Regions from separate parts of the Collinsella sp. AF14-35 genome, predicted to be linked through region 2. Evidence: riboswitches for the same ligand, from Rfam matches in the RefSeq annotation. Region 2 holds a riboswitch; the other holds the start of a gene.
The links. A riboswitch is a leader RNA that binds a small molecule or an ion and turns the genes downstream of it on or off. The one in region 2 is predicted to bind thiamine pyrophosphate.
Positions count from the first base shown of each region.

Region 1: another riboswitch for thiamine pyrophosphate. It lies ahead of thiM (hydroxyethylthiazole kinase); the one in region 2 lies ahead of thiC (phosphomethylpyrimidine synthase ThiC).

Region 1 is NZ_QRZD01000004.1:12,450-26,959, reverse strand. It holds gene DWW12_RS02300 (EAL domain-containing protein) at 1-1,238, opposite strand, end outside; gene DWW12_RS02295 (patatin family protein) at 1,558-2,427, shown strand; gene DWW12_RS02290 (thiamine phosphate synthase) at 2,651-3,346, opposite strand; gene DWW12_RS02285 (thiamine-binding protein) at 3,343-3,684, opposite strand; gene thiM (hydroxyethylthiazole kinase) at 3,688-4,527, opposite strand; TPP riboswitch at 4,579-4,689, opposite strand; gene DWW12_RS02275 (HAD-IIB family hydrolase) at 4,853-5,761, shown strand; gene DWW12_RS02270 (LysR family transcriptional regulator) at 5,772-6,668, shown strand; gene DWW12_RS02265 (5-methyltetrahydropteroyltriglutamate--homocysteine S-methyltransferase) at 6,824-7,957, shown strand; gene DWW12_RS02260 (uracil-xanthine permease family protein) at 8,080-9,414, shown strand; gene DWW12_RS02255 (alpha/beta hydrolase) at 9,476-10,141, opposite strand; gene DWW12_RS02250 (hypothetical protein) at 10,349-12,103, opposite strand; gene DWW12_RS02245 (carbohydrate-binding domain-containing protein) at 12,375-14,147, opposite strand; gene DWW12_RS02240 (NCS2 family permease) at 14,355-14,510, opposite strand, start outside.
Region 2 is NZ_QRZD01000006.1:31,437-45,946, reverse strand. It holds gene polA (DNA polymerase I) at 1-1,618, opposite strand, end outside; gene DWW12_RS03350 (aminopeptidase) at 1,785-3,182, shown strand; gene DWW12_RS03345 (YaaA family protein) at 3,310-4,119, shown strand; gene DWW12_RS03340 (hypothetical protein) at 4,160-4,681, opposite strand; TPP riboswitch at 4,745-4,860, shown strand; gene thiC (phosphomethylpyrimidine synthase ThiC) at 4,853-6,187, shown strand; gene thiD (bifunctional hydroxymethylpyrimidine kinase/phosphomethylpyrimidine kinase) at 6,366-7,196, shown strand; gene DWW12_RS03325 (SGNH/GDSL hydrolase family protein) at 7,537-8,196, opposite strand; gene DWW12_RS03320 (TIGR02452 family protein) at 8,275-9,408, opposite strand; gene DWW12_RS03315 (Bax inhibitor-1 family protein) at 9,549-10,244, opposite strand; gene DWW12_RS03310 (hypothetical protein) at 10,325-10,663, opposite strand; gene DWW12_RS03305 (inorganic phosphate transporter) at 10,914-11,963, shown strand; gene DWW12_RS03300 (DUF47 domain-containing protein) at 12,031-12,654, shown strand; gene DWW12_RS03295 (nitroreductase family protein) at 12,938-13,468, shown strand; gene DWW12_RS03290 (DivIVA domain-containing protein) at 13,634-14,308, opposite strand; gene DWW12_RS03285 (YggT family protein) at 14,370-14,510, opposite strand, start outside.

The DNA.
Region 1 (14,510 bases), on a different contig from region 2:
TGGATCAGTTGCTCGAATGCTTCGTGATCCAAATTGTTGCTAAGCACGACGAACTGGGCGTTGCGTGAACGGAAGACGCGACTCCTGCCGCGAGTAATCGACAGCATGCGGCCTGCGTATTCGGCGAGCATGTTGTCGACGGCCTCGGCCCCGTAGAGCTCGTTGAGCTTTGCCGTGCCGCGAACGCGCACTGCTATAAGCCCCGTCTCGCAACGGTCGCGACGGCAGGCATCGATAGCGTTGATCAGCGTGCGCTGCGTTCCGAGACCCGTGGCGGCGTCGACGGTCTCGGCAAGCGAGTGGTTGACGAGCTCGCCGACGTAGAGCGAGGGGGTATTTCCGTCGCTGTCGATACGAAACCCGCGAGCGCGGCCGAGGATGTAGTCGCCGGCGGCATTGCGCACGCGGTACTGCATGACGTGACGATGTTTGGAGCCGTCATAGATTTGGTCGATGTCGTTGGTATAGGCCTCAAGGTCATCGGGATGGACACGCGTTTTCCAATAATCGTGACAGTTGTCTATATGCTCCGAAGGAAGACCAAGATCGCGCAAGGCGCCTTGTGACCAAAGGGTTCGATGTTTGTCCAAGTTCTCGATAAAGAAATATCGGCCTTCGTTGAGCATCGAAAGGGCGTCGAAAACGCGATCGCTTATTTCAAAGTCGTCGGTGTGGGCTTGTGCGATATTGCGTCGATCAAGGTGCACGGCATGGCGCAGCTTATAGTCGTACATGCGATGGTCGGCATCGTTCGTCAAGCGATTGGGGGCTTCGCCCAGGGCGGGGTCGGCGTGCGACACTCCGTAGCTAAACGAGTGAGGCATCTCGGCATCGTTGTTTTTGAGCAGGACCGTCCGGCAGTGTTCCAGACGCTCGGCGAGGTCGTCCTCGGTCGCGATCGTAGACAGGATGGCAAACTCGTCGCCTCCCAGGCGAAATGCCGCCTCGTCCACCTTCATATACAGCTTGAGATAGAGGCTCACCTGTAAGATATAGCGGTTGCCCTCGTCATGGCCAAAGATGTCGTTGCAGTGCTTAAGGTTATCGATGTCGATAAACGCCATGGTTACGGGCAATTCCTGTTCCCAGAGCTCCTCTAAGGAACGGGTGAAACCGCCGCGGTTGCCCAGTCCGGTGAGCTGGTCGGTAAAGGCAGTCCTGATCAGATCGTCCTGACGCTCGAGAAGGTCACGGATGGTCTTTTCGAGCGTCTCGGTGTAATTGCTGGCGATATCCATGCTGTAAGCGGCTTCCTGAGGTCGGGGTGTATTGCGTCGGGCGAGCTCGTTGTACACACGCGTTGCTGCTCAACGCTTTGCGTGTATCCAGGCCCCCGCCTTGCTGCGTCGCTGGTTTAATATGTCGGTCCGTGTTCGCTGCTGATAACTATTGAGTAGTATAAACAACAATAGAGGATTGTATATGGGTGCCCCTGCCGCGGGCGGCCATTATTCGCCAAACGGTAACGCGACGATGTTCGATGAAAATGCGACTGAGGCGATATATGTTGACGGGTATACTTGTTTCGTTTTAAAACGCAGGAACGGAGATGGTCGCATGGCACAGTCAAATCTGACGCGCACGGTGGGGCTTGCGCTCGAGGGAGGCGGCTACCGCGGTATGTATACGGCGGGCGTGCTCGACGTATGGATGGAGCGTGGCTTGACCTGCGACCATATGGTGGGCGTCTCGGCGGGCGCGGCGTTTGGCTACAACTTTAAATCGCGCCAGATCGGCCGTGCCATTCGCTACAACAAGGCCTATTGCGCCGACAAGCGCTATGCGAGCGTGACGAGCTGGCTGCGAACCGGCGACATGTTCAATGCCGAGTTTGCCTATCACGAGGTTCCCATCGAGCGCGATCCCATCGACCTGGAGGCTTATCGTGCCTGCCCCATGCGGTTTACCTGCGTGTGCACCGATCTTAAGACGGGGCGGGCCGTCTACCATGACCTGCCTTACGGTGATGAGCATGATATCGAGTGGATCCGGGCGTCGTCGGCGATTCCCGTGGCAACACGACCCGTTGCCATTGAGGGGCACAAGTACCTGGATGGCGGCGTTGCCGATTCCATTCCCAGCGCATGGCTGTTTGCGCAGGGCTATGACCGCAACGTGGTGGTGCTGACGCAGCCGGCGGGCTTTGTAAAGCAGCCCAATAGCGTGATGCCTATGCTGCGTCGCGTGTATCGTCACTATCCGGAGTTTGTTGCGGCGCTTGAGCACCGGCACGAGGTATATAACGCCACGCTCGACGACCTGGCGCGTCGCGAGGCCGCTGGCGAGATCTTTGTGGTGCGGCCGAGCGAATCGGTGAAGGTGCCGTCGCTGTGCCGCGAGCCCGAGGAACTCGAACGCATCTATCAGATCGGCCGTCGCGATGCGGAGGCGACGCTGCCCGCGCTGGAAGCGTATCTGGCGGGGTAAGGGCTGCTACGGAAAGCGCATCCCGGAATATGCGCTCAGACTGGGATGCGGTTTCCGCGAGGGGGCGGTCGCGGAAACCGCATCCCAAAATTTGCGCTTGGAATGGGATGCGTTTTCCGCTGGCCCTCTATATGGAAAGCGCATCCCAGAATGGACGTCCAAACTGGGATGCGCTTTCCGCTGTTGAAGATATAGGGCTGCGGAGCAGCTGCTCGGCATGAGTCTATGCCTGCTGCCAGGTATCGACGAGCTCCTTGGCTGCGGCGTAGGGGTCGTCGGCACTGCAGACGGCGCTCACCACAAAGAAGCCGTCGACGCCGGTAGTCTTGAGCTGCGGCAGATCGGCCGTTTTGACGCCGCCGCCCACCACGATGGGCACGGGGCTTGCTGCATGGAGGGCAGCCAGGTCCTCAAAGCTCTTGGTGATGATGGAGCCGTCGGCCGCACGTCCGCAGTCGCGCTTGGTTTCGGTCTCGTGGAGCGGGCCTACGCCCAGGTAATCGACCAGGCTCATGTCGGCGGTCTTGACGTACTCGAGCATCTCCTCGCAGCGGGCGGAAAGGCCCACGATGGCATCGGGACCCAGCAGCTTGCGGCAGACCTCGACGGGGATATCGCTCTGGCCCACGTGCACGCCGTCGACGGCGATGCCCTGCTCGCGTGCGGCAAGTACGCAGTCAAGGCGGTCGTCGATCAGCAGCGCGACCTGCCCGGTTTTGCCGGCCTGGGCGATGGCCTGCGCGGCATCGCCCGTCAGTGCGATGATCTCGCGGGCGCTTGCCACCTTGGAACGCACTTGGATGCAGGTAAAGCCGGCGTCGAGCGCCTGAGCCACCACATCGCCCACGGGTCGCCCGAGGGTGTTTTCGGGGCCGAGTACCAGATAGGCAGAGATATCAAGGTTGTCGCGGATGCTCATCGTGCTTCCTCCTGCTTTTTGATCTGAGCTTCCATGCGCTCGAGTTTGCCGGTCATGGTATCGGTAAAACCGGGGCGAATATCGGCTTTGAGCACGACTTCGGTACGGATACCTTTGCTCGCCAACACAAAGGTTGCGTCGCGCACGACCTGCATGACCTCGTCCCAGTCGCCCTCGATCTCGGTGAACATCGAGGTGGTGCGGTTAGGAAGGCCACTCTCGCGAATGACGCGCACGACCTCGGCGACCTCGGCGGATAGCTCGTCACCGGTGCCGCACGGGGCGATGGCCACGGCGACCAGGGTGTTCATGCCGGCATTGGTTGCGGGCTCGGACATGCCTTATGCCTCCTCGAGCTCGAGTTGGTTGTCGGCAATGTCCCGGGCGGTTGCGCGGTAGAGCTCGTCGATAAAGGCGACCTTAAAGCTTGCCGGGGCATCGGCAACGGCGGCGGCACGCGTACCGGCAACGTTGTATACGGCGGTGCCGCAGATGGCCGCCGTAAACGGGTCGGTGGCGCAGGCGTACACGGCCAACACGCCGCCCTGCGAGCAACCGCAGCCGGTGATCTTGGACATGAGCGGGCTGCCGCCGTGGGACTTGGCCACGGTCGTGCCGTCGGTAATCAGGTCGACTTCGCCCGAGACCACTACGGCGCCGCCGGTGTAGCGGGCGAGCGCCGCGGCGGCATCGCGGGCGGCGTCAACCGTATCGGTGGTGTCGACGCCGCGCACGCGGCTCAGATCGGCCGCTTCGCCCTCAAGTCCCCATAGGCCGGCGAGCGCAATGATCTCGGAGGCGTTGCCGCGCACGATGGCGGGCTTGTACTGCTTGAGTTCGCCTACCAGCTGGGTGCGCAGGCTGCCGATGCCCAGGCCCACCGGATCGAGCACCCAGGGCTTGCCGGCGTCGTGTGCCGCCTTGGCCGCGCGGGGAATCGTCTGCTCGTAGATGGGGAAGAGCGTTCCCATGTTCAGATAGATGGCGCCGCCGCCGGCAACGAGCGCCTCGCCCTCGTCGGGCAGATAGACCATGGCGGCCGAACCGCCCACGGCGAGCTGCGCGTTGGCGACAAAGTCAATCGTCACCGTGTTGGTGATGGAGCCGGCCATGGGATTGGTGGCGCGAATCTTCTCCACGGCCTTGACCACATTTTGCTTAAGCTGTTCCGAATCGATCACTGCACATGCCTCCTTGGCATAGAAAAGGGGCGCTGTGCATAGACAGCGCCCCTAAAAAGGCGGCATGCTCCCTACGCCAGCATTAACTGACAGGTTCAAAGGATTGGGCCCTATGCCCTCTCAGCCTTGTGGTTTGCACCGCCGGCACTCCCGCATCGAATCTGTTGTTCCCTATACTAGCGCACCTGCCAATAAGGGACAGGTTTATTTTGGCAGGTAACAACTGGGGCTTTGCGTTTTCCCAGATAAAACCTGCCAATATAAACCTGTCTCTTTTTGGCAGGTCGGTACAATAGACGGGATTAAGAATGACCGAGGGGGCCTTATGATTAAACTTGTGCTGACCGATATGGACGATACGCTGATTCCAGCCGGGCATGACGGCGCCAGCGACTACGCCATCGAGGGCATTCATGCCATGCAGGCGGCGGGTCTGCACTTTGGCCCGGTTTCGGGTCGCCAGCCCTCCGCGATGGGCTGGATGTTCCGCAATCGCGCCGAGTGCTTCTCGACCGGCGCGTTCTGCAACGGCCAGGTCATGTTTGTGGACGGCGAGGTGGTAGCCTCGCATGCGACCGACAACGCCGCCCTGATGCGCTTGGCTGACTACTTGGAGCAAGAGACCGACGATACGTATCTGAAGGTCTACGGCCTGGGTGACGACTTTTGGGATAACGATGCCTATTGCGTGACGAGCGACCCCGAGCGCGTGCGCCGCGCCATGGAGTCGGGCGGCAACGCATGGCTCAAGGGCGAAGAGGCCCCGTGCCGTCCTGTCGTCGATGACGCGTCGGTGTTCAAGGCGAATATCTGGAGTGCTCGTTCGCGTGAGGAGCTCGCGGAGCTACGCGAGCGCGTTGCCGCTGAGGTGCCGGAACTCTCGCTTGTGTTTCCCAACAATCGTGTGCGCCTGTTCGACATTCTTCCAGCAGGTTGGGACAAGGGTTGCGCTGCGCTGGAGCTGGCGCGCGCTTTGGACCTGACGTCCGACGAGGTGGCCGTATTTGGCGATTCCGATAACGACCTGCCCATGATCGGTGCCGTCCCCAACTCCGTTGCAGTCGCCAATGCCAACGAGGCCGTCACGGCTGCCGCGCGCTGGCATATCGGCGCTGCGGCAGACGATGCGGTTGCCGGGGCTCTGCATCAGATTGCCGCCTGCGCCGCGACGGGGGAGATGCCGTCGTTTATGCGTCAGATGAGCACGACGGGTTTCGACGTCACGAACGTCTAGGGAGAAAGCCATGAAGCTTCAGCAGCTCAGGTATGTCGTCAAAGTTGCCGAATGCGGCAGCATCACCGAGGCCTCGCGCCGGCTCTTTGTGTCGCAGCCTTCGATTACCGCGTCGATTCGCGATCTCGAAAACGAGATGGGTGTGCACATCTTTGAGCGCACCAACAAGGGCGTCATTGTGTCCGAGGAAGGCGAGACCTTCTTAGGCTACGCGCGCCAGGTGCTCGACCAGGCGGATCTGCTCGAAGGCAAGTACAAGGGCGAGTCCGAGCAGGTGCCGCACTTTAGTGTGAGCTGCCAGCATTATTCCTTTGCCGTTAACGCGTTTGTTGACGTGATCCGCGAGTTCGATGCCGCACGTTACGACTTCACCCTGCGCGAGGAGCAGACTCACGAGATTATCGAGGACGTCGCGCATATGAAAAGCGAACTGGGCATCCTGTACTTATCCGAGCATAACCGCGAGGTTATCGAGCGCATGCTGGCGGCCAACGAGCTCGTATTCGAGGGGCTTTTCTGCGCCACGCCGCATGTCTTCGTCTGTGCCGACCATCCGCTGGCGGCCCGCTCCAGCGTGACGCTCGAGGACTTGGAAGACTACCCGTTCCTGTCCTACGAGCAGGGCAGTTACAACTCGTTTTACTATTCCGAGGAGCTGACCTCGACGTTTGAGCGTCGCAAGAATATCCGCGTGCGCGACCGTGCGACGCTGTTCAATTTGGCCATGGGCCTCAACGGCTACACGGTATGCTCGGGCGTGATCAGCCACGAGCTCAACGGCCCCGGCATTATCTCGATTCCGCTCGATGTGGATGAGTACATGGAGATCGGCATCATCACGCGCAAGAACACGACGCTTACGCGCTACGGTCAAGCCTATATCGACGCGATCCGTCAGCATATCTAGACTGCTGCGTCCTGCACAGGTCAAATCTCTTCATGGCAGTCCCAACTGATATAGGAAGCATCTATATCAAACTGTTATAAACGTATATTTTACGATGGCTATATGAGCGCTCATACTCTGTTCCAGTAAAGCAACCAATGCAAAGGGAGATATCTATGAGCACTTCAATTCAACCGAACGCGCCGTTTCGCGCTGATATCGTCGGCAGCTTTCTTCGTCCGCAGGCCGTAAAGGATGCCCGCGCTGCCTATGCGGCAGGCGCGCTTGATGCCGAGGGGCTTAAGGCCGTCGAGGATGAGGCTATTCGCGACCTGGTGGACAAGCAAAAGGCCGCTGGCCTGCAGGTGATTACCGATGGCGAGTTTCGTCGCAGTTACTGGCACCTCGACTTTATGTGGGGGCTCAACGGCATTGAACGCCGCACCTCGCGTACGGGCTATATGTTCCACGACGAGGAGACCACGGCTGACACCGCCGTGGTGACCGGCCCCATCAGCGGCGAGAACCACCCCTTCGTCGAGCACTTTAAGTTTGTCAAGGCGCTCGAGGGGGATGGCCACGTTGCACGCCAGACCATTCCGGCGCCGATCCAGACGTTCTCGGAGGTTACGCTCGACCGCTGCGATGGCCAGCAGGAGAGCCTGCGCGCTGTCTATAAGACCGATGAGGAACTTGCCGACGCAATTGCAGCCGCTTATCGCACGGTGATCGCCGACCTGTACGCAGCGGGTTGCCGCAACATCCAGTTTGATGACTGCACCTGGGGCATCTATTGCGATACCGACTTTGTGTCCAAGACTGGCATGAGCCCGGTTGACCTGCAAAAGGTGAGCGAGCTGGGCGTGGCGCTCAACAACGCCGCCATCGAGGGCAAGCCCGACGACCTCGTCATTAACACGCACGTGTGCCGCGGCAACTACCACTCTACCTATGCTTTCGAGGGCGGCTATGACCCCATCGCGCCGTACCTGTTTGCACATGAGGATGTCGACGCATTCTACCTGGAGTTCGATACGCCGCGCGCCGGCGGTTTTGAGCCGCTCGGCTACGTTGCCCCGGGCAAGAAGGTCGTGCTGGGCTTGGTGACCACCAAGGCCGCAGAGCTCGAGGACGAGGACGTTATCGTTGAGCGCATCCGCGAAGCCGCAAAGTACGTGCCGCTCGAGAACCTGTATCTGTCTCCCCAGTGCGGCTTTGCCAGCTGCGAGATTGGCAACAAGCTGACCGAGGACGAGCAGTGGGCAAAGATCGCCCTGGTCAAACGCATCGCCGAGCGCATCTGGAAGTAGTGCTGCCGTTCGCAGGGGCGTCGTGGTCGGAGCGGCATGCATCGCGTACAATGGTTCGGATCGTATCGTTCGGGCAGGTAATCCGATATGCCCGGGCGCCCTTCCATTATGAAAGGACATCCATGTCCCAATCCTCGACGCCCGCCGTCGCCGATGCCATCTACGATGCGTCGTCGCTCGGTCGCCCGCGCATGTTCCTACTCGGTCTGCAGCATCTATTCGCGATGTTCGGTGCCACGGTGCTCGTACCCGTGCTCACCGGTCTCTCGGTGTCGGCGACCCTTTTGTTTGCCGGCCTGGGCACGCTGCTCTTCCACTTCCTATCGCGCGGCAAGGTGCCAGCGTTTTTGGGATCTTCGTTTGCCTTTATCGCGGGCTATGCCGCCATCGCGCCCAACGGCGAGGCCGAGCTTTTGCCCTACGCCTGCCTAGGTGTAGCCTGTGCCGGCCTGCTCTATCCGGTGCTGGCGGCCCTGTTTCGCGCGTTTGGTGCCAAGCGCGTTATGCGCTTCTTCCCGCCGGTAGTGACTGGCCCCATCGTCATTTCCATCGGCCTGATCTTGGCAAGCTCTGCCATCGCCAACTGCCAGACCAATTGGCTTGTTGCCGTTGTCGCTGTGGCGGTGATCGTCATCTGCAACATCTGGGGCCGTGGCATGGTCAAGATCGTGCCGATTCTGCTGGGCGTTGTGGTGAGCTATGCCGTTGCGACTGCGCTCGGCGAGGTTGATTTCTCGGGCGTTGCCGCCGCTCCGTGGGTCGGTCTGCCCATCGTGTGGGACAACACCGTGTTTGCACTCTTTGGGCCGCAGTTCGATAGCGGTCTTGCCATGACGGCCATCATCACCATTATGCCGCTGGCATTTGCGACCATGATCGAGCATGTCGGTGATATCTCGGCTATCGGCTCCACCTGCGAGCGTAACTACATCGCCGATCCTGGCCTGCATCGCACGCTGCTTGGCGACGGCCTGGCGACCATTCTCGCATCGCTCTTTGGCGCTCCGGCTAACACCACCTATGGCGAGAACACCGGTGTGCTTGCCCTAACGCGTGTGTTTGACCCGCGCGTGATTCGCATTGCCGCATGTTGTGCCATTGTGCTCTCGTTCTGCCCCAAGTTCGCGGCTGTCATTGCGGCCATGCCGGCGTGTGTAATCGGCGGTGTGTCGCTCGTGCTCTATGGCATGATCAGCGCCGTGGGCGTTCGCAACCTCATCGAGAACCAGGTCGATTTCCAAAATAACCGCAACGTGCTGGTGGCCGCCCTGGTGCTCGTGCTTTCGCTCGGCATTGCGTACAGCACCGCCGGCGCCATCGTGCTGGAATTGGGCGGCGTGACGATTTCGCTTTCCGGTCTTGCCGTGGGCTCGCTGGTGGGCATTGTGCTCAACGCCATCCTGCCGGGTAACGACTTTGAGTTTGATGTCTCCGAGCTTGAGGAGGCTGCTGAGTAGCAGCTGTGTTCAGCTAAAACAAGATATGGTGCCCATGCGTATATGCGCGTGGACACCATTTTTAATGCGTCAGTATCCAGTGGATGCCGCGGGCCATGCGCAAGTCGGTCTGGGAAAAGTGATTGCCGGGGTTGAGCTCCAGCGTCGTGGGAATACCACGTTCGCCGAGCAGCTTTTCCATTGCGCGCGTGTCGTCGAGCACATGCCGCATCATGCGGTTGGGCGTCTTGGTCTCTTTTTTGCCGAGCGACAGATAGACGGCTTGCGGGCTGCCGGCAAAAGGGGCCGTGCTGGCACGGTCGACAAAGTCGGGAAACCATAGCGACCCCGATGCGCTCGCGGCGCGGTCAAAGGCGTCGGTTTGCCAGAGGGACCAGAGTGCGAAGAGGCCCGCGAGCGAGTAACCGGCAATGCCGCGCCAGGTGGGCGGCTGAGGAAGCGACGACTCGACCTGGGGGATTATCTGATTCAGCAGCTCATCAAGAAAATCGGCAGCTTGGCCGCCGAAAGGCTCGGCATCGCGTACGGTCCCGTCGCATGCCCAGGGGCTCAGCTCGCGATTCCAATCGAGCCCGCCAATGGTGACGAGGGCGAATGGCGGACAGTCGAGCTCTCGGCAGCGTTCATAAACCTCCGTGCCGTCGCCCATGACCACGGGAAGATAGATGACTGGTGCGCTTTCGGCATGCTGTGCATGAACGGTTATCTGCTTTTGATGCGCTTCCATGACGGGCTTCTCTCGGCGTTGTGATATCGACGGCCCCCATTGTCGCACGCCGGCTCATGCAGGTTGGGCTAGACCAAAGACAATCTCGTGCATACCCTGCGGACACATATGGAAAACGCCACCGCCGGAGGGGAGCTCGGCGGTGGCGTTGTTAAACGGTGCTGGGGCTCGGGGCCTTCGCGGGAGCTGCCATGTGCGCAGAGGCGTCTAAGAGCGCTTACGGCTCGCCATGGTGCCTGCGGCGATAGCGGCTGTTCCCGCAAGGACGGTTGCCACGATGGCCGCACCCGAGGTGTCGCCGGTTGCCGCGAGCACGCCGGTAGTCTTGGCTTTCGTGGTTGAAGCCGCAACGGCCTTGGTCGGCTTTGAGCCCTCAGGCTTGGGGTTTTGCTTGGTCTCGTCGGGCTTGGGGTCTTCCGGCTTGGCTACCTCGGGAGGTGCGATGGTCGTGCTTTTGGCGACTGCTTTGATATAGAGGGAGTCGACCGTGGCGTCGCCCGTGCCGATGGCTTGGCCTGCCTCGTAGATGCCGTCACGGAGCTTGTGATAGTCAATGACCTTGCCGCCTTCGGGCGTCTGGATGGCGGCGTTCTCAATCTTGATGGTGCCGATTGTCTTGCCGTCAGCGCTCATGGCACGGGCAAAGATTGCCGCTGTATATCCTTCGGCCGTTACCTTGCTGCGGGTGATCGAGATGACTGCGGGTGTGACGCCCTCGCTGGTCTGGGCGATGATGCCGATGTTCTCGCCTTGGGGTTCGCGCCTCGTCTCGCCATCTTGGTTTTCGCTGTAGGGGATGGGGCCGTCGCCGTTCTCGACATAGCGGGCTATGGCCTTGACAACGGAGTCGCTGATGTAGATGTGGCCACCCTTCTCGTTGGGTCGATCGTTTCTGGTGGAGAATGCAGCCGAAACCTCGCCTTCCGCAGACGCGTCCACGGTGGAGCCGTTCTTGACGACGATGTCGTCCTGGTAGGTGAAGAGGGCGATGGCGCCACCGTATCTGCCTTTACCTGCACGGACCGTCACGTTTGCATGATCGAGGGTGATGCCCTTGTGGGCATAGACGCCATATTCAACACCGTTTACGTTGAGGGAGGCGTTTGTGGCTGCGAGGCTGCCCTTGGCCTCGACGGCAGCGTCTTTCTCGGAGCTTGCCTTGACCTGGCTGCCGTCCGAGATGTTGATATTGCCGCCGCTCCAAAGGGCCTCACCATCAGCTGAGCTTGCCTCGACCGTCCCGCCACCCTTGATGGTGAGGTTCTTGTCGGTTCCAATACCCTTGTCCTCGGTAGCCCTGGCGGTGACGGCTCCGCTGTCGTCAATCGTGATATTGCCGTTTGCCCTGATGCCATCCGATGCACCCGTGGCGTTGACGTTGCCCGAACCTTTGATAGCGAGATCACCCCCGGCATTGATGGCATCAAACCCAGTGCTCGTGGCGTTGACGGATCCGGCTCCGTCGATGTTGATATTACCCGTGGAGAGGATAGCGTCCTCAGTAGATGTCACGCTGAGCGTGCTGCCCGCGTCGCCTTGGATATTGAGCTCGGCATTCTCGTTAGTGCCATGAGAAACGTTGATGCTTTCGATCCATTCGGCAGTGACGATGTTGGTTCCTGAGTAATTCACGTTGAGCTTGCCTGCGGCCTGGATCTCGCCGCCGTTATAGTTGTTGAGCTTCAAGTCGTCGGCGCCGTCCCACGACCAGGTACCGGCTTCGTCGCTCGCCGCGGTGTTGTACTTGTTGCCGCCGACCTTGACCCATTCCGCTGCGAGCGAGACGCTCGGCATGAGCAGCGAGCTCACCGTGAGCGCGCATACGGCTCCCACGACGATGCGGCGCGTCACGCGGCGCCAGCTGCCGTGCGCGAGTCTTATGCGACGGCGAACGTCGGGTTCGGCAACATGGGTTCCGGCGGTAGTGTCATTGCGTTTGGGGGTCGTGAACAAGGCTGCCATGGTTGCTCCCGTTCTCATAGGGCCTATACGACTAGATTCAGCGTATCTGCTGGATGTTGCCGGCGGTAGTGCCGTTTGGAGGGCAAAATGGCCAAAATGGGGGAGAAATAGGCCGCACGCCGGCGCAGGGATCGGCGCTAAAAGAAAAGCGCGGGGCCGCATGGCGACTCCGCGCTTTATTGTTCAGCTTTTGCAGCCTTGCCCTCACGCTACGAAGAAGTAGACGAGGAAGGCAAGGGCCGTGATCCACCCGTCCTGTGCGAAAAAGTGTTTACGAGCGTTTGCGACTCGCCAGGGCGCCTGTGACGATAGCGGCCGTTCCTACAAGGGCGGTCGCTATGATGGCCGCGCTCGAGGTGTCGCCGGTTGCGGCGAGGATGCCGGTGGTTTTGGCTCCCGCGGTTGCAGCCGCAACGGTCTTGGTCGTCTTCGTGCCCTCGGACTTGGAACCCTCGGGCTTGGTCTCGCCTGGCTTCTCCTCGGGTTTGATCTCCTCGGGAGGCACGATGACCGTGCTCTTGGCGACAGCTGCATCGTAGGGGGAGTCAATCGTGGCATCGCCCGTGCCGATGGTCTGCCCCGCCTCGTAGACGATGCCGTCGCTGAGCTCTTCCTTGTTGCGATAGTCAATGACTTTGCCGCCTGCAGGCGTCTGGATGATGGCGTCCTTGATTTCGATGGTGCCGATCGCCTTGCCGTCCGCGCTCATGGCAAGGGCGAAGATAGCCGCCGTGTCTCCCTCGGCCGTGACCTTGCTGCGGACGATCGAGATGGTCGCGGGCGTGATGCCCTTCTCGGTCTGCGCGAAGATGCCGATGTTCAGGCCCTCGGACTCAGGGATGATTTCGTCGTTTTGGTCTCCACTGTAGTGGTCGGGGCCGTCGCCGCCGGTCTCGGCATAGCGGGCTATGGCCTTGACAACGGAGTCGCTGATGTAGATATGGCCACCCGCTTCGTCGGAGTAGAAATTACTGGTGGAGATTGCAACCGAGAACCTGCCTTCTGCGAGCGCATCCACAGTCGAGCCGTTCTTGATGACGATGTCGTCCTCATCGGTGAAGAGTGCGCTGGCTTCCCCGCCATCTGAGCTTGCGCGGACCGTCACGGTCGCGCCATCGAGCGTGATGCCCTTGTAGACATAGATGCCATACCCAACGCCACTTGCGTTGAGGGAAGCGTTCGTGACCGTGAGGCTGTTTTTACCGTCGATGGCGGCGTCTTCCTCGGAGCTTGCCTTGACCTGGCTGCCACCCGAGATCTCGATGTTGCCGTCGGCCCAAATCGCATTGTCTTTGATAGAGCTTGCCTCTACCTTGCCGCCGCCCTTTATGATGAGGTTCTCGTTAGCATCGATACTCTGATCGTCGGTGGCCTTGGCGGTGACGGTTCCGCTGTTGTCGATCGTGATGTTGCCGTCGGCCCTGACGCCATCAGAATCGCCCGTGGCGTTAACGTTTCCCGAGCCCTTGATGGTGACATCGCCCCCGGCATCGATGGCATCGTGCTCGGTGCTCGTGGCGTTGACAGTGCCAGCGCCGTCGATGTTGATGTTGCCGACGGAAGTGATGGCGTCACGAGAAGAGGTCACGTTGAGCGTGCTGGACGCGTCGCCCTGAATATTAAGCTCGGCGTTCTCGTTCGCGCCATCCTTAACCTTGATGCCGCGGCCGTTGTCGTTAGTGACGGTGTTGTTGCCCTCGTAGCTCACGTTGAGCTTGCCCGCTGCCTCGATCGCGCCGCCGTTATAGCCGTTGAGCTTCATGTCGTCGGCACCGTCCCATGACCAGGTGCCGGCGGCGTCGCCCGCCGCAGTGCCGGCGTTGTACTGGGCGCCGCCGACGTTGACCCACTCCGCCGCGAGCGAGACGCTCGGCATGAGCAGCGAGCTTACCGTAAGCGCGCATACGGCGCCTACAACGATGCGGCGCGTCACGCGGCGCCAGCTGCCGTGTGCGAGCAACGTGCGACGGCGCACGTCGGGCTCGATAAAATGGGCTCCAGAGGTTTTGTCATTGCGCTTGGGGGTCGTGAACAAGGCGGCCATGGTTACTCCCATCCTCATAGGGCCTATGCGATTACGCCCAGCATATCTGCAGGATGTAGCCGGCGGTAGTGCCGTTTGGAGGGCAAAATGTCCAAAACTTGGGAAGCAATACATCGCGCATCCGTGCGTTGCCTGGGCTTAAAAGAAAAGCGCGGAGCCGCTCGATGCGACTCCGCGCTTTGGTGTTCTGCTTTGGCAGCTTTGCCGTTACGCTACGAAGAAGTAGACGAGGAAGGCAAGGGCTGCGATCCACATGAGCGGCTTGATCTTGGAGGCCTCGCCCTTAAAGAGCGCGACGATCACGTAGGCGATAAAGCCCAGGCCAATGCCGGCGGAGATGGAGTAGGTGAAGGGCACGCCGGC
Region 2 (14,510 bases):
TGCGCAGCCGATCGGGATCCACGAGCATGCCCGCGCGCTCCATCTTGGCAAGCACCGGCACAAGCGGCATCTCGATGCCGTCGAACACGTTGGCGGCGTTCTCACGGGCCATGCGATCGCGCAGCGGCGACACGAGCGTCAGCGTCAAGGCAGCCGTGCGAGCGGCGGGCACAGGAGCGTCCTCGCCGGCACCCTCTGCACCGCGCGCCGCAGGCAGCGCCATCTGCAGATAGGTATCGGCCAAATACGCCTCATCAAACTCGGAGCGGTCGGAATCCAGCAGGTAGGCGGCGACCACGGTATCGAAGATGCACGTAGAATCGACGGCCAGCGGATCCATGAGCTCGGGCTCAGAAGAATCAATGGGCGAAAGCTCATGCAGCAGCGCCTTCATATCCGGGCTCGCCACGCGGCCCTCCATAAACAAGCGCGCGAGCACACCGGCGATCACGCCGTGGGCAAAGTTGAACCCATCAACGGCAGCGGCCACGCCACCGTCGCCCTCCTCAAGCGCAAGCAGCCCCTTGGACGTCGCCAGCCACAGCGTGCGTGTCAGGCCAAAAAGCGCGCCCTCCTCCTTGTCGTCGTCCACCACGGTGGCAATCCACTCGCCTGCCTCGATCGCGCGAGCGATCTCGGCAGCAGCGGCAGCGAGCGCCTCGGCATCGCCGGCGACAACGCGCATAACGGGGGGAATCTCAAACGTGCTGGCAGTGGCCGCAGCCCCACCCTCATCACCGATCAGCGACAAGAAACGGTTCTGCATGGCCGTAATGCCCAGCCCGCCCAGTGCCGCGGACACCTCATAGGCAGAAAACGCCGGGAAAGACGTTTCGTCAAAGTCGAGCTCGACAGGCGCATCGGTGCGAATGGTTGCGACCTTGCGGCTCAGCAGCGCATCGTCGATATGCGCACGCAGGTTCTCGCCCATCTTGCCCTTGACCTCGTCGGCATGCGCGATGACCTCGTCCAGGCTGCCGTACTGCGCGATAAGCGCGCTCGCCTTTTTGGGACCGATGCCCGGCACGCCGGGAATGTTATCCGACGTATCGCCCTTCAGGCCGTAAAAATCGGGCACGAGCGCTGGCGTGATGCCGTGATACAGATCGTCCACGCTCTCGGGCGTCATAATCGCCACGTCGGACAGGCCCTTGCGGGTCGAGACCACGTTGACGTGCTCGGTCACGAGCTGATACATGTCGCGGTCGCCGGTCACCAGCAGCATGTCGCAGCCGGCTTCCTCGCCCAGACGAGCCATGGTACCCAGGATATCGTCGCCTTCCCAGCCCTCGGACTGCAGAATCGGCACGTTGAGCGCCGTGAGCAGCTCCTTAATCATCGGAAACTGCGCGTGCAGATCGGGGTCCATGGGCGGGCGCTGCGCCTTATACTGCGGCAGCATCTCCATGCGCACGCGCGGCTTGCCCTTGTCAAACGCCACGACCACACCGTCGGGGTTAAAGGCGTCGATCATCTTGAGAAACATGTTCAGGAAGCCAAAGATCGCGTTGGTGGGGCGACCGTCCGGCGCGTTCATGGTGGGCGGCACGGCGTGGAAGGCGCGGTGCATGAGCGAGTTGCCGTCAATAACGGCAAAGGTGCGGCGCTTGTCAGACATATTGAATACCTCGCTTTGGGCTGGGCACGGTTTGCTTCCACCAGTTTACACGCTCCCCGCCCCGCGACCACCGCACATCAAGCTCCCCCGCCACCACGCGCCTGCGCGTGATACGATGGCTCACGGTACATCAACCAGCACGATCGATCCGAAAGGAGCCTGCGTCATGGAGCGTCCCTGCGCATGGAAAAAGTACACGCCACAGCAAATCGAGGAGCTCGAGGAGCTTTGCCGCGGCTATAAGCAGTTTTTGAGCGAGAACAAGACCGAGCGCCTGTGCGTCAAGACCGGGATCAAGATGGCCGAGGAGGCGGGATACGTCGACCTGGAGACCGTGATCGCCGAGGGCCGCGCGCTCAAGGCCGGCGACAAGGTGTACGCCGCCAATCACGGCAAGGACCTTATGCTCGTCAACCTTGGCACCGCCCCGCTCGAGCAGGGCTTTAACATCCTGGGCGCCCACGTTGACTCGCCGCGTCTGGACCTCAAGCAGAATCCCGCCTTCGAGGCCGGCGACATGGCCTACCTCGACACGCACTACTATGGCGGCGTCAAGAGCTACCACTGGGTGGCCTCCCCGCTTGCACTCGTGGGCGTCATCTGCAAAAAGGATGGCACCACCGTCGACATCAACATCGGCGACAAGGCAGACGATCCGGTCTTTACCATCTCCGACCTGCTGATTCACCTCTCGAGCGAGCAGATGTCCAAGCCCGCCAAGGACGCCGTCGACGCCGAGATCCTCGACGTGATCGTGGGCGGCCGCCCCGTCAAGTTTGACGAGGACGACAAAGACGCTCCCAAGGAGCCCGTCAAGCAGATGTTCCTGGACATCCTCAAAGAGCAGTACGACGTCGAGGAGGAGGACTTCCTCTCCGCCGAAATCGAGGTCGTGCCCGCCGGCCCCGCCCGCGACATGGGCCTCGACCGCTCCATGATTCTGGGCTATGGCCACGACGATCGCGTCTGCGCTTACCCCTCCATGCTCGCCCAGATCGACGTTGCCAACGTGGAGCGCACGAGCATCACGCTCATCGTCGACAAGGAGGAGATCGGCTCCGTGGGCGCCACCGGCATGACGAGCCGCTTCTTCGAGAACGCCGTCGCCGAGATCATGACGCTTGCCGGCGAGGACAGCCCGCTGGCCCTGCGCCGTGCACTCGCCCACAGCCGCATGCTTTCCTCCGACGTGTCCGCCGGCTTCGACCCGGGCTATGCCGGCAAGTTCGAGACCAAGAACGCAGCCTTTATGGGTCGCGGCCTGTGCTTTAACAAGTACACGGGTAGCCGCGGCAAGGGCGGCTCTAACGACGCCGACGCCGAGTATGTGGCCCTCATCCGCGACATCATGGACGAGGCGGGCGTGGACTTCCAGACCTGCGAGCTCGGCCGCGTCAATGCAGGCGGCGGCGGCACCATCGCCTACATCATGGCCAAGTACGGCATGAACGTCATCGACTCCGGCGTTGCCGTCCTGTCCATGCACGCCCTGTGGGAGGTCGCCAACAAGGCCGACATCTACGAGGCATATCGCGGCTACAAGGCCTTCCTCGAGCGCGCCTAACCAACCCTCGTAAAACGAGCCCAACCAGCCCTTCATAACTTGCGGTGAAATAGTTCCCAAACACGCCTTTTAACAGACGAAACAGGAATTATTCCACCGCAACTTCCTTTTTGGCAGAGGAGAGTCCATGCTGCAGATCATCATTTCGCCCGCCAAGCAGATGCGCGCGGCCCAAGATGCTTTTGAAGTCCTGGGCATTCCACCTTTTGCGCACGAGACGGCTCGCCTCCACCGCGCACTGCTAGATATCGAACGAAATGAAGGCAGCGGCGGCCTGCAAGCGCTATGGAACGTGAGTGACAAACTGCTGGGGCTTTGCCTCAACACCCTGCATGAGTTCGGGTCCATCCTGAAAAACGGCGATCTCGACAATCCCGAACTCGCCCGTCACCTCTCCCCTGCCGTCATGTCCTATCACGGCATTCAATACCAGAGCATGGCGCCCGAGGTCATGGATGCCGCACAGCTCGACTGGCTGCAAGACCATCTATGGATCCTCTCGGGCCTTTACGGATGCGTACGCCCCTTTCATGCCGTTGAACCGTATCGGCTGGAGATGGGCGCGAAGCTTGCCGTCGACGATGCCCAAGACCTCTACGCGTTTTGGGGCGACAAGCTCGCACGGGCCATCGCTCCAGCGGACTCCAACGCTACGATCGTCAACCTCGCCAGTGCGGAATACGCCAAAGCCGTTCTGCCCCGCCTCACCACCGATGTCACGGTCGTCACATGCCTCTTTGGCGAAGGCATCCGCAACGGCAAGCCCATCCAGCGCTCGACCGCCAGCAAAAAGGCGCGCGGCTCCATGGTGCGCTGGATGGCAGAAAACAAGCTCGAAGATGCAAGCGGGCTCACCGCGTTCGACGTTGGCTATCGCCACTTTCCCGAGCTTTCAAATAAAAACACTTTGGTCTTCCTGAACGAACAGGCCTTGTAGGATCACCGTTACTTTTAAATGTGCTGCCTAGGCACGGCGCCTATTCCGCCAAGCCATCGGCCTTTGCAATCTCGCTCGTCGAGCCATCTTGATAGGTAATCTTAACATGCTCCACGTCGGATACCGTAACGCCCGACGGGGGCTCCAGGCGCCATTCCGTCAGCGCGATATCCATCGTCGTGGGCACATCTCCTTGATCTTTGAGCTTCACCGTGAGCGTTTTGAGCGCTGCGTCAAACGTCACGCGTTCGATTTCTTCACCTGGAATGGACCCACCACTCAGCTGCAACTGCACAAACTCATCGCGCGGGTACCAATAATCGCCCGGAACGGCGAGCGTATTGGCATTACCGCCAGTACTCCTCACCGTCATAATCGGTAGGCTATCATCAGCCTCAAATTCCCAGGCAGCGCCGCCGCGACCGCCAAACGTCCAAATACAAAAGGCAATCACCAGCACGGCAAGCACCGCAAAGCCAATCGCGACCAACCCATGGTGCGCACGGCCCTCCTCGGCCGATATGTCCCATTGTGTCTCTCGATATAGATGCTTGTCTTCCATGTTCGCCTCCCCACAGGCACGCTCGTTAGGCCAATCGTACCCATTCGAGCTATACTTGAGCCCATTACATAAACGGGGAGCTTGCAGGACAAGACGGCAGGCTGAGACTGGGCGCGCCCGCCCTGACCCGCAAACCTGATATGGGTAATGCCAACGAAGGGAGCCGTGCCAATGAGCACACAGACCGAGCCCAAGCTCGTCACGCAAATCGACTTCGCCCGCGCCGGGCAGATCACGCCGCAGATGAAGGAAGTCGCCGAGCGAGAGCATCGCGACCCCGAGTACATCCGCGAGCGCGTGGCAGACGGCCGCATCGCCATTCCCGCCAATATCGAGCACATCAAAAAGGGCATGCGCGCCTTTGGCGTCGGTGAGGGCCTGTCCACCAAGGTCAACGTGAACTTGGGCATCTCGGGCGACAAGGCCGATGCCACCGAGGAATGGAAGAAGGTTAAGATTGCCGAGGACTTTGGCGCCGACGCCATCATGGACCTCTCCAACTCGGGCAAGACACGCCAGTTCCGCCAGCAGCTCATCGACGAGACGCCGCTCATGGTGGGCACGGTGCCGATGTACGACGCCATCGGCTACATGGAAAAGCCGCTGGTCAAGCTTACCAAGGACGACCTGCTCGAGGTCGTGCGCGCACATGCCGAGGACGGCGTGGACTTTATGACCATCCACTGCGGCATTAACAAGTCGGTCATCAAGACCTTTAAGGAGACAGGCCGCCTCATGAACATCGTCAGCCGCGGCGGCTCGCTGCTGTTTGGCTGGATGGAGGTCACCGGCAACGAGAACCCCTTCTACGAGTTCTACGACGAGGTGCTCGAGATCTGCCACGAGTACGACGTGACGATCTCGCTCGGCGACTCCTGCCGCCCGGGCTGCCTCTACGACTCCAACGACGCCACCGAGACCGCCGAGATGATCGAGCTGGGCAAGCTGTGCAAGCGCGCCTGGGCAGCCGGCGTCCAAGTCATGGTCGAGGGCCCGGGTCACATGGCGCTCGACGAGATCGCCGCCAACATGAAACTGCAGAAGCGCCTGTGCCACAACGCCCCGTTCTATGTGCTCGGGCCGCTGGTGACCGATATCGGCGTGGGCTACGACCACATCACCGCTGCCATCGGCGGCGCTATCTCCGCCAGCTCCGGTGCCGACTTCCTGTGCTACGTGACACCGGCCGAGCACCTATGCCTGCCTAACGCCCAGGATGTGCTCGACGGCCTCATGGCCACCAAGATCGCCGCACACGCCGCCGATATCGCCAAAAAGGTGCCGCACGCCCGCGACATGGACGACAAGATGGGCCAGGCACGCCGCAAGCTCGACTGGGATGCCATGTGGGAGTGTGCTCTCGACCCGGTCACCGGTAAGAAGCGCTACGAGGAGTCCCCCGCCGCCACCGAGGGCACCTGCACCATGTGTGGCAAGATGTGCGCCGTCCGCACCGTTAACAAGGTGTTCGAAGGCACGACGATCGACCTCGGCATGGAGGACTAACTCGTCACCGGAGCCACAATCGGTAACATGGTGTTCGTCAATTGTTGACGTGTGAACATTTGCTTACATTTGCGTAAAGATTGCATCGCCCGCCCGGGTTCGACATAGAGTCGGCCCGGGCATCTTTATAATGCTGGCTTAAAGACCCATTTGATTCCGACCGAACAAGGGAGCAAACATGGATCGCAGTAAGGTACCTGCCGTTCTATCCATCGCAGGATCCGATTCCAGCGGTGGCGCCGGCATTCAGGCCGACATCAAGACCATCACGGCGCACCGCCTGTATGCCGAGACGGCCATCACCGCCATCACCGCACAAAACACGCTCGGTGTCACCGCCGTGCAGAATATCTCCCCTGATATCGTCGCTGCGCAGATCGACGCCGTATTTGACGATATCCGCCCCAGCGCCGTCAAGATCGGCATGGTTTCCTCTGCCGAGATTATCGAGGTTATCGCCGACCGCCTGAGCGCCTGGAACGCGACAAACGTGGTCGTCGACCCCGTCATGGTAGCCACCTCGGGCGCACGGCTGATTGCCGAAGATGCCGCCGAGGCGCTCACCCGCCGCCTGTTCCCACTAGCAACCGTCATCACGCCCAATATTCCCGAGGCCATGGCCCTGCTTGACTACGAGGTCGACTCCGAGCGCACACAGCAAAATGCTGCCATGCTCCTCACCCGCCGCTTTGGTTGCGCATCCCTCGTTAAGGGTGGGCATCTTGTCAACGAGGCTAACGATGTATTGGCCGAACCCGCGCCACTCGATGACGAGGGCAACCATCTGGGCGATCCGCTCACCACGTGGTTCCGCCACAAGCGCATCGAGACCGACAACACACACGGCACCGGCTGCACGCTTTCGTCCGCCATCGCCTGCGCGCTGGCCCAGGGCATGGAACTTGCCGACGCCATCAACGCCGGCAAGGCCTACCTGACCGGCGCTCTCGCCGCTGGCTTTGACATGGGCAAAGGTTCCGGCCCCGTCAACCACATGTGGCAGTATTAAGATTCACAGCCCAGAGCCACCGCAAAGGGGGCAGGCACCTTTGCGGTGGCTCCCACAAACATCTCGATCTGTAACAGTTAGAGCCCATTTTTCGGCCCACCTGTTACAGATCGAGACATTCAAATTCCGCTGAGAAGATAATCTCAATCTGTAACAGTAACTCGGCAAAATCGACCCTAGATGTTACAGATCGAGACAAACGACCGATATCGACCTAAATAATCTCAATCTGTAACATCTAGCCCGTTTTCGACCTTACAACTGTTACAGATCAAGACAAACAAACGATCCAAAGCCACCGCAAAGGTGCCTGTCCCCTTTGCGGTGGCTTGGGGTCGCGCTACTCACCGAGCATCTCTTGGAGCTTGGCTGCCACGGCATGTCCCAAGCTCTCGTGGCTTTCGGGCATCATATGCAGATAGTCAATATCGCCCGGCTCGGCAAACTCGGCGGCATTCAAAAAGTCGCAGCCAAACTGCTCGGCCACGTGCGCATAGTACTCGCCAAAATGTTCAGATGCCTCGACGGAACGCTCGTCAAAATCGGTCATATATACATCGGCGATCTGCGGCTTGATCTTGATAGGAGCCATCAGCAGGATGCGCGGGCAAGGCGCGGCGTCGGTCCACGGAAACGCGCGGACGGCGCGAATCAGCGCCATGGCGCCACGGGCGATATCGGAAGCTGTCACGTTAAAGACCGTCTTACAGTCGTTGGTGCCCAGCATGATCACAATGGCGTCCAGCGGCTTATGAGCCTCGAGCAGCATCGGAAGCGCGCGAATGCCGTTGAGGTTAGTGTCCAGATGGCACATGTCGTCGCGTACCGTCGTGCGGCCGTTGAGGCCTTCTTCAATTACATGCCAGCCCTCGCCTAAGTCACGTTGGACCACGCCACACCAGCGCACATCCTGCGCATAGCGCACCGCGGTACCGTCGCGCATGCCCGCCGGATCGTAACCATAGGTGTTGCTGTCACCAAAGCACAGAACGTTTTTCATCGTAAGCTCCCCACTCAATAAAAAGCCGACAGGAGCAGCCTCTCCCGTCGGCTCGGTATATCGCATCACGAGCACCGTTTACAGGTACTTGCGCCAGTCGTCGTCATCCTCGTCATCCTCGGCAGCGGCCTGAGCCTGCTCGGCGGCACGGGCGGCTGCGGCGCGGGCGGCAACCTGAGCATAGGACTCCTCGTTTCGCTCGGGGAAGTTTGCCAGCACGTGCTCGAATTTGGCGAAGTCCTCGTCCCAGCGCGTAGAGGGCACGGCAAAGAAGACCTGCTTGACCTTGAAGTCGCCCGATGCGAGCTCCTTGCGGAAGAGCTCGGCCACGGCCTCTGCGTCAAAGCCGTTGTTCTCGCAGCCCCAAGCACCCACTACGAGCTTCTCGCGGCCAAGCTCATCGCAGATAGCAAGCACAAAGCGAATGCGGTCGCGCAGGGCGTCAAGCAAGGCATCGTCGCTCACGCGGTACTCCTGGCGAGCACGCTTGGCGTTGGGTGCAGCGGCGACGATCACGTCGGCATAGGCGTGCACATGCTTGCGCTCGAAGCGCACCGCGGGCACCACCAGCGCACGGTTGCGGTACAGCTCACAGTTGATGTTGCGGCGACGGTTCTCGCCGTACCATTTACGCTGCTTATCGAGGACGTTGTACAGATACGAATCGGCGCACAACGTGGCCTCCTGGCCCAGATAACCCTGAATATATCCACCGCCCGGATTGGTAAACGAGGCAAAGGCGAGCACGGCCATGTCGCAGAACTGCGCATAGCCGCGACCGTTATCGAGGATTGCCTGCGTGGCGGAGGCATCAAGCACAGTGACCTCGGGCAGGACCGGAGCGGGCTCCTCAGCAGGCGCGGACTCAACTTCGGCGATTTCCTCGGCAGGCTCCTCGACGGGCTCGGGCGCCGCCTCGGTCTCGGGCGCTGCCTCGACCTCGGCAGTCTCCGCGTTCTCGACGTCCTCGGCGACCTGCTCTTCGGGGGCCACAGCAGTCTGAACCTTGGCCTTCATCGCCGCGACAAAGCCGGTGGGCATGCCGTCAAACTCGCGAACACCGGCAAGCGAACGCTCGATATCCTTGGCGCAGGCCTCGGACACAGTCATCACATGGCGCTCGGCGGCCTTGGCACGGGCCTCGCGCTTGGGATTGGGCTGACCCGCTCGGTTGGACCTGTGGTTACGGTTCCTGTTGTCGACGTCTGCCATAAGTGGTCACCTTTCCTGTCGCTGCCGCTATCGGCTTTTCTCATCCATGATACCCCGCCGCGCACAAAAAAGACGGCCCCGAAGGACCGCCTTTCGCATCGTTTTACCGTGTCCGGCAGGAAGCATCGCAATGCCGCGCTTTAATCGCGACGGCCGAGGATGTTCAGAATGCGCAAGAACACGTTGATGATGTCCACGAACAGGTTGGATGCCATGAGCACGGCGTTGGGCAGCGTGGGCGGCACCGTCGTGGCAACATAGGTGTCGTAACCGATGAAGCCGGCGAACACCACGATCACGATCAGGTCGGTGATGGACTGCGAAACGCCCATGAACATCAGCACGATCTCGACCAGAATCGTGGCAAACAGGATGCCAAAACCAATGCCATACACACGCTGGAAGAACTTGGGGAAGGTCACGCCCAGCGCACCAAAGACAAAGGTGATGGCGGCCGTGGCGATAAAGGCGGTGTTAATGGTAGGCAGGTCGTAGTTGGCAAGACCAAACGACGCCGTCAGGCCAAAGGTGCTCGCAAAGACCACGTAGCCCACGAGTGACAGGCCCACGGACTGTTTGCTGGCAGCAGCCGACATCATGACCATGCCGACGATGGTCAAAATAAATGAGCCAAAGACCAGCGGCAAAGCGGCGCCGCTCATCATCATGCGCGCAAACGACATGGTGCTCGTAAAGTAAGCACCGGCGCCCATGGCGCAAAAGCCCAAAAAGATGAGAGCAGACATGACAAGGTTGTACGCGCGCGGCGACATCTCCTTGGCACGGCTTGCGCCGGTCTCGATGGGGCCATTCTGATAGCCCTGGATATCGTTCATAATTTCGTCCTTTCAAAAAGCACCGCGACGGCGCCGTAGCTGACAAGTTTCCTGCCATTGTACCCGAACGCCACGCGTTCTTACCTGCGGCGCTCGCCCTCGAGCGTACGATCAAACGCCCAAACCCACCAACGCATCACGTGTGCCTGCGAGCCGTCCGCCCGCTCGCGCGTCTGGTCCTCCAGATACAACTCGGTCGCATGTCCGCCAAAACGAACCTTATAAGTCGCCGTACGAATGCCGTGAACCGTCAGGCCAAAACCGGTGGACGAGACAATCTCGTCAATCGTAAAGCAACGACCGTCGACCCAGCAGACGGTGACCGGCACGACCTGTCCGCCCGCGAGGATGCGAGCCACGACGTCCACATACTGCTTGTGCACGCGCCGAGTTTTGCCATCTGTCTGTCGATATTCCATGTCTCCTATTATCGAACGCATGTTTGCATATTGTAAAGCGAACAGACTGTGGTTTTGGGGTGTTGGGGCGCGCGCATGTGTCCGCATGGCGTGTTAGCAAAAAGAACACCCGCGGTCAACAGGGATAATATTCAATTTTAGTGCCAAAAAATTCACTGCTCCCATCAGAACTCGGTAAAGAAACCCGCAGGAGGTGATACGATTTATCATGTTTCTGTAACGTGCCTGCAAACTTCGAGAAAGCCCATATATGGACGTAACGTTCTCAACCTTCCTCGGCCAACTTGTGTCGAACCCAGTCCTTGCCGTCACCGTGATCCTCGCGCTCGGCGCCATCTTCGTCAATGGATGGACCGACGCACCCAACGCCATCGCGACCTGCGTCACTACGCGTTGCATGCCCGCCCGCGCCGCCATTCTCATGAGTGCCGCATTCAACTTCCTCGGCGTGCTCATCATGACGCACTTTAACGCGAGCGTCGCCAACACCATCTCCCATATTGTCGACTTTGGCGGAAACAGTACCATGGCGCTCGCCTGCCTGTGCGCGGCGCTGTTCTCCATCGTCGTCTACGGCGCCACAGCGTCGCGTTTTGGCATCCCCACCTCGCAAAGCCACAGCCTTATCGCCGGCCTGACCGGTGCCGCTATCGCCCTCGGCGGTGCGAGCAGCGTCAACGTCCACGAGTGGATGAAGGTCATCTACGGCCTGGCGCTCTCCATCGGCCTGGGCTTTGTCATGGGCTGGGTCCTGTGCAAGCTCGTCTCGATTCTTTTCGCCGCCGCCAACAGGCGACGTGCCAATGTCTTCTTTAAATACGCTCAGATCGCGAGCGCTGCGGCCATGAGCTTTATGCACGGCGCGCAGGATGGACAGAAGTTCATCGGCGTGCTCTTTTTAGGCGTGGCCTTTGCCAGCGGCCAGACGAGCGTCGGCGATGCCGGCATCCCCATCTGGATTATGCTGCTATGCTCGGCCACCATGGGCATCGGCACCAGCGTGGGCGGCGAGCGCATCATCAAGTCCGTTGGCCAGAGCATGGTCAAGCTCGAAAAGTACCAGGGCTTCTCCGCCGACCTGGCGGGCGCCGCGAACCTGCTGCTTGCCACCCTTACCGGTATCCCTGTGTCCTCCACCCACATCAAGACCTGCGCCATCATGGGCGTCGGCGCCGTCAAGCGCCTTTCGGCCATCAACTTCGGCGTCGTCAAGGACATGATGTTCACCTGGTTCTTCACCTTCCCCGCCTGCGGACTCATCAGCTTTGTCATGGCCAAGCTGTTCATGATGTTCATCTAGTCAAAACGAGCGTCCATCCGGACCGCAAAACTTCGCCCACCCGTCTTCGCCTCGAAAGGACCCACTCATGGCAAAGAAACCCGATTCGTTCTACTTTGACAACTACGTCGCCTGCGCCGACCTTGCCGTCCAGGCCGCCGAGCTGCTTACCAAGATTTTCGAGAACTTCGATCCCGCGAAGATTCACGATATGCTCGACAAGATGCACGCGATCGAGCATGCGGCCGACAAGAAGCACCATGAGCTTGAGGACGCCCTGCTCACGGCCTTTATCACCCCGCTTGAGCGCGAGGACCTGGATCTGATGAGCTGCTCGCTCGACACCGTGCTCGACCGTATCGAGGGCGTCGTGCAGCGCGTCTACTTCACCAACATCCAGAGCATCCATCCCGACGCCATCGTCATCGCCCACAAGGTGACCGACGCCTGCCGCGCCATGAAGGACCTGATGGTCGAGCTGCCTAACTACCGCAAGTCCAAGACGCTGCGCGAGCTCGTCATCCAGATCAACACCATCGAGTCCGAGGCCGACGAGCTCTATATCAACGCCATGCGTAACCTGCACGTTAACGGCAAGGACCCGCTCGAGGTCATCGCTTGGCGTGACGTGTACGCCTTCCTGGAGTACTGCGCCGACTGCTGCGAGAATGTGGCCGATGTCGTGGATTCGATTGTCATGAAGAACAGTTAATTGGGGGTACGTGTCCCGGCGGCGAAGGGCCGGCCACGGTTTGCTTTCTCACTCCGGCTGCTTTGCAGAGTCGTTCGAAAGTAAACCGTGGCCGGCCCTTCGCCTTACGTACCACCATTGGGAACTTTGGCTGATAGATTTAGCGCGATGGGGGTTTGCCTGAAGGGACCTATGGTACCCGTTCGGACACTTTGGCCCTTGATGAGCGTTTGGCTGATTGCTGCTTTGGGTACTGTTTGGGTTACTTTGGGTTTGTTTGATTTTTAATTGTTGGAGGGCTTGTATGTCTTATTTTGATCTGGCTCGGTCTCGGTATTCTTGTCGCGAGTTTGAGAATCGTTCTGTTGAGCAAGCTGTGGTGGATGCCATTGTTGAGGCTGGGCGTATTGCTCCTTCTGCTTGTAATAATCATCCAGCCCGTGTGATGGTGCTGGATACGCCTGAGCTGTTGGAGAAGGCTGCTGCTTGTCAGCCTCGGTTTGCTCGTGATGGGTCTATCTTTGGAGCTCCGCTTGTCTTCCTTATTTGCAGCGTTACCGATGATGCTTGGGTACGCCCGTATGACCAGATGAATTCCAGTGAAATCGATACGTCCATCGTGTGCGACCAGATGATGATGGAGGCCACCGAGCAGGGCCTGGGAACGTGCTGGGTATGCCATTTTAAGCCTGAGGTGGCACAGGAGCAGTTCAATCTGCCCAAGGGCGTCTATCCCTATCACATGCTCGTCTGTGGCTATCCCGCCGACCACATCGCCGATCCCGAGCATCGCGAGGCCCGCACTATTCCCCTCTCCAACTTCCTCCTCAAGTAGTTTTTAGACATACCTTAAAATCTACCTTTTACCACGCGCCCTTCGCCGAGTTCTGTCCTATCGCATGCAGAGCTCGGCGTTTTGTTTCCCAACCCGTATACAGCCACAAAAAAGGAGCCCGCAGGTGCGAGCTCCTCTTAAGGACACTAGATTGTAGCTCTGATGCTAGTCCAGGTCGTCGGCAGCAAAGTTGTCGATCGGGGCAAAGGGATCGGCCACGGGGACAACCGGGTCAGCGACGGGCAGCGGCTCGGCGGGAACAGTCACCGCAGGAGAAGCGGCAGAACCGACCGGCGTGGAGGCCATGAGGTCGCCCGGGAAGGAGTTCTGGGCATCGTCCATGAAGTGCTGGATGAGCTTGAGATACTCGGCCTTGAACTCCTCACGGGAAGCCTTGAGACGATCGATCTCCTCGAGCTCGGCCTGCTTTTCGGTCAGAGCCTGGCGGATAACCTCGCGGGCCTTGGCGTCAGCCTCGTTGCGGATACGCTCAGCATTCTCGTTGGCATCGTTGACGATGGTCTCAGCGGTCTGCTGGGCAGCGATCAGGGCAGCGGAAATCTGGCGCTCCTGAGCGGAGAAGTCAGGGGCGGGAGCAGCCACGGGGGCGGCAGGAACGGCTTGGGCGGTGGCATCCTGAGCCTGGGCAAGCTGAGCCTGCGCATCGGCAAGCTGCTGCTCGGTAGCAGTCAGACGACCCTTAAGGTCGACGATCTTAGCGAGCATAGCGTCAACCTCGGAGGACAGTGTCTCCAAGAAGACGTCGACCTCGGCAGGATCGTAGCCACGCTTGGCCTCAGAGAAAGTCTGAGCCTGGATGTCTGCAGGGGTAATAGCCATAACAAGTCTCCTTTTTCATCGCCTCGGCGCTACACGCCCGACGTAAGTTACTAAGTCAGTTCTACACGAGTATACCTATAAGAAGCTGCAGAACCAGCCTCTGCACCAACTGTAACGCAATAATCGCAACGACCGGCGAAAAATCGATACCGCCCATCGGCGGGATGAAACGACGGAACAGGTTGAGCCACGGACCGCACAC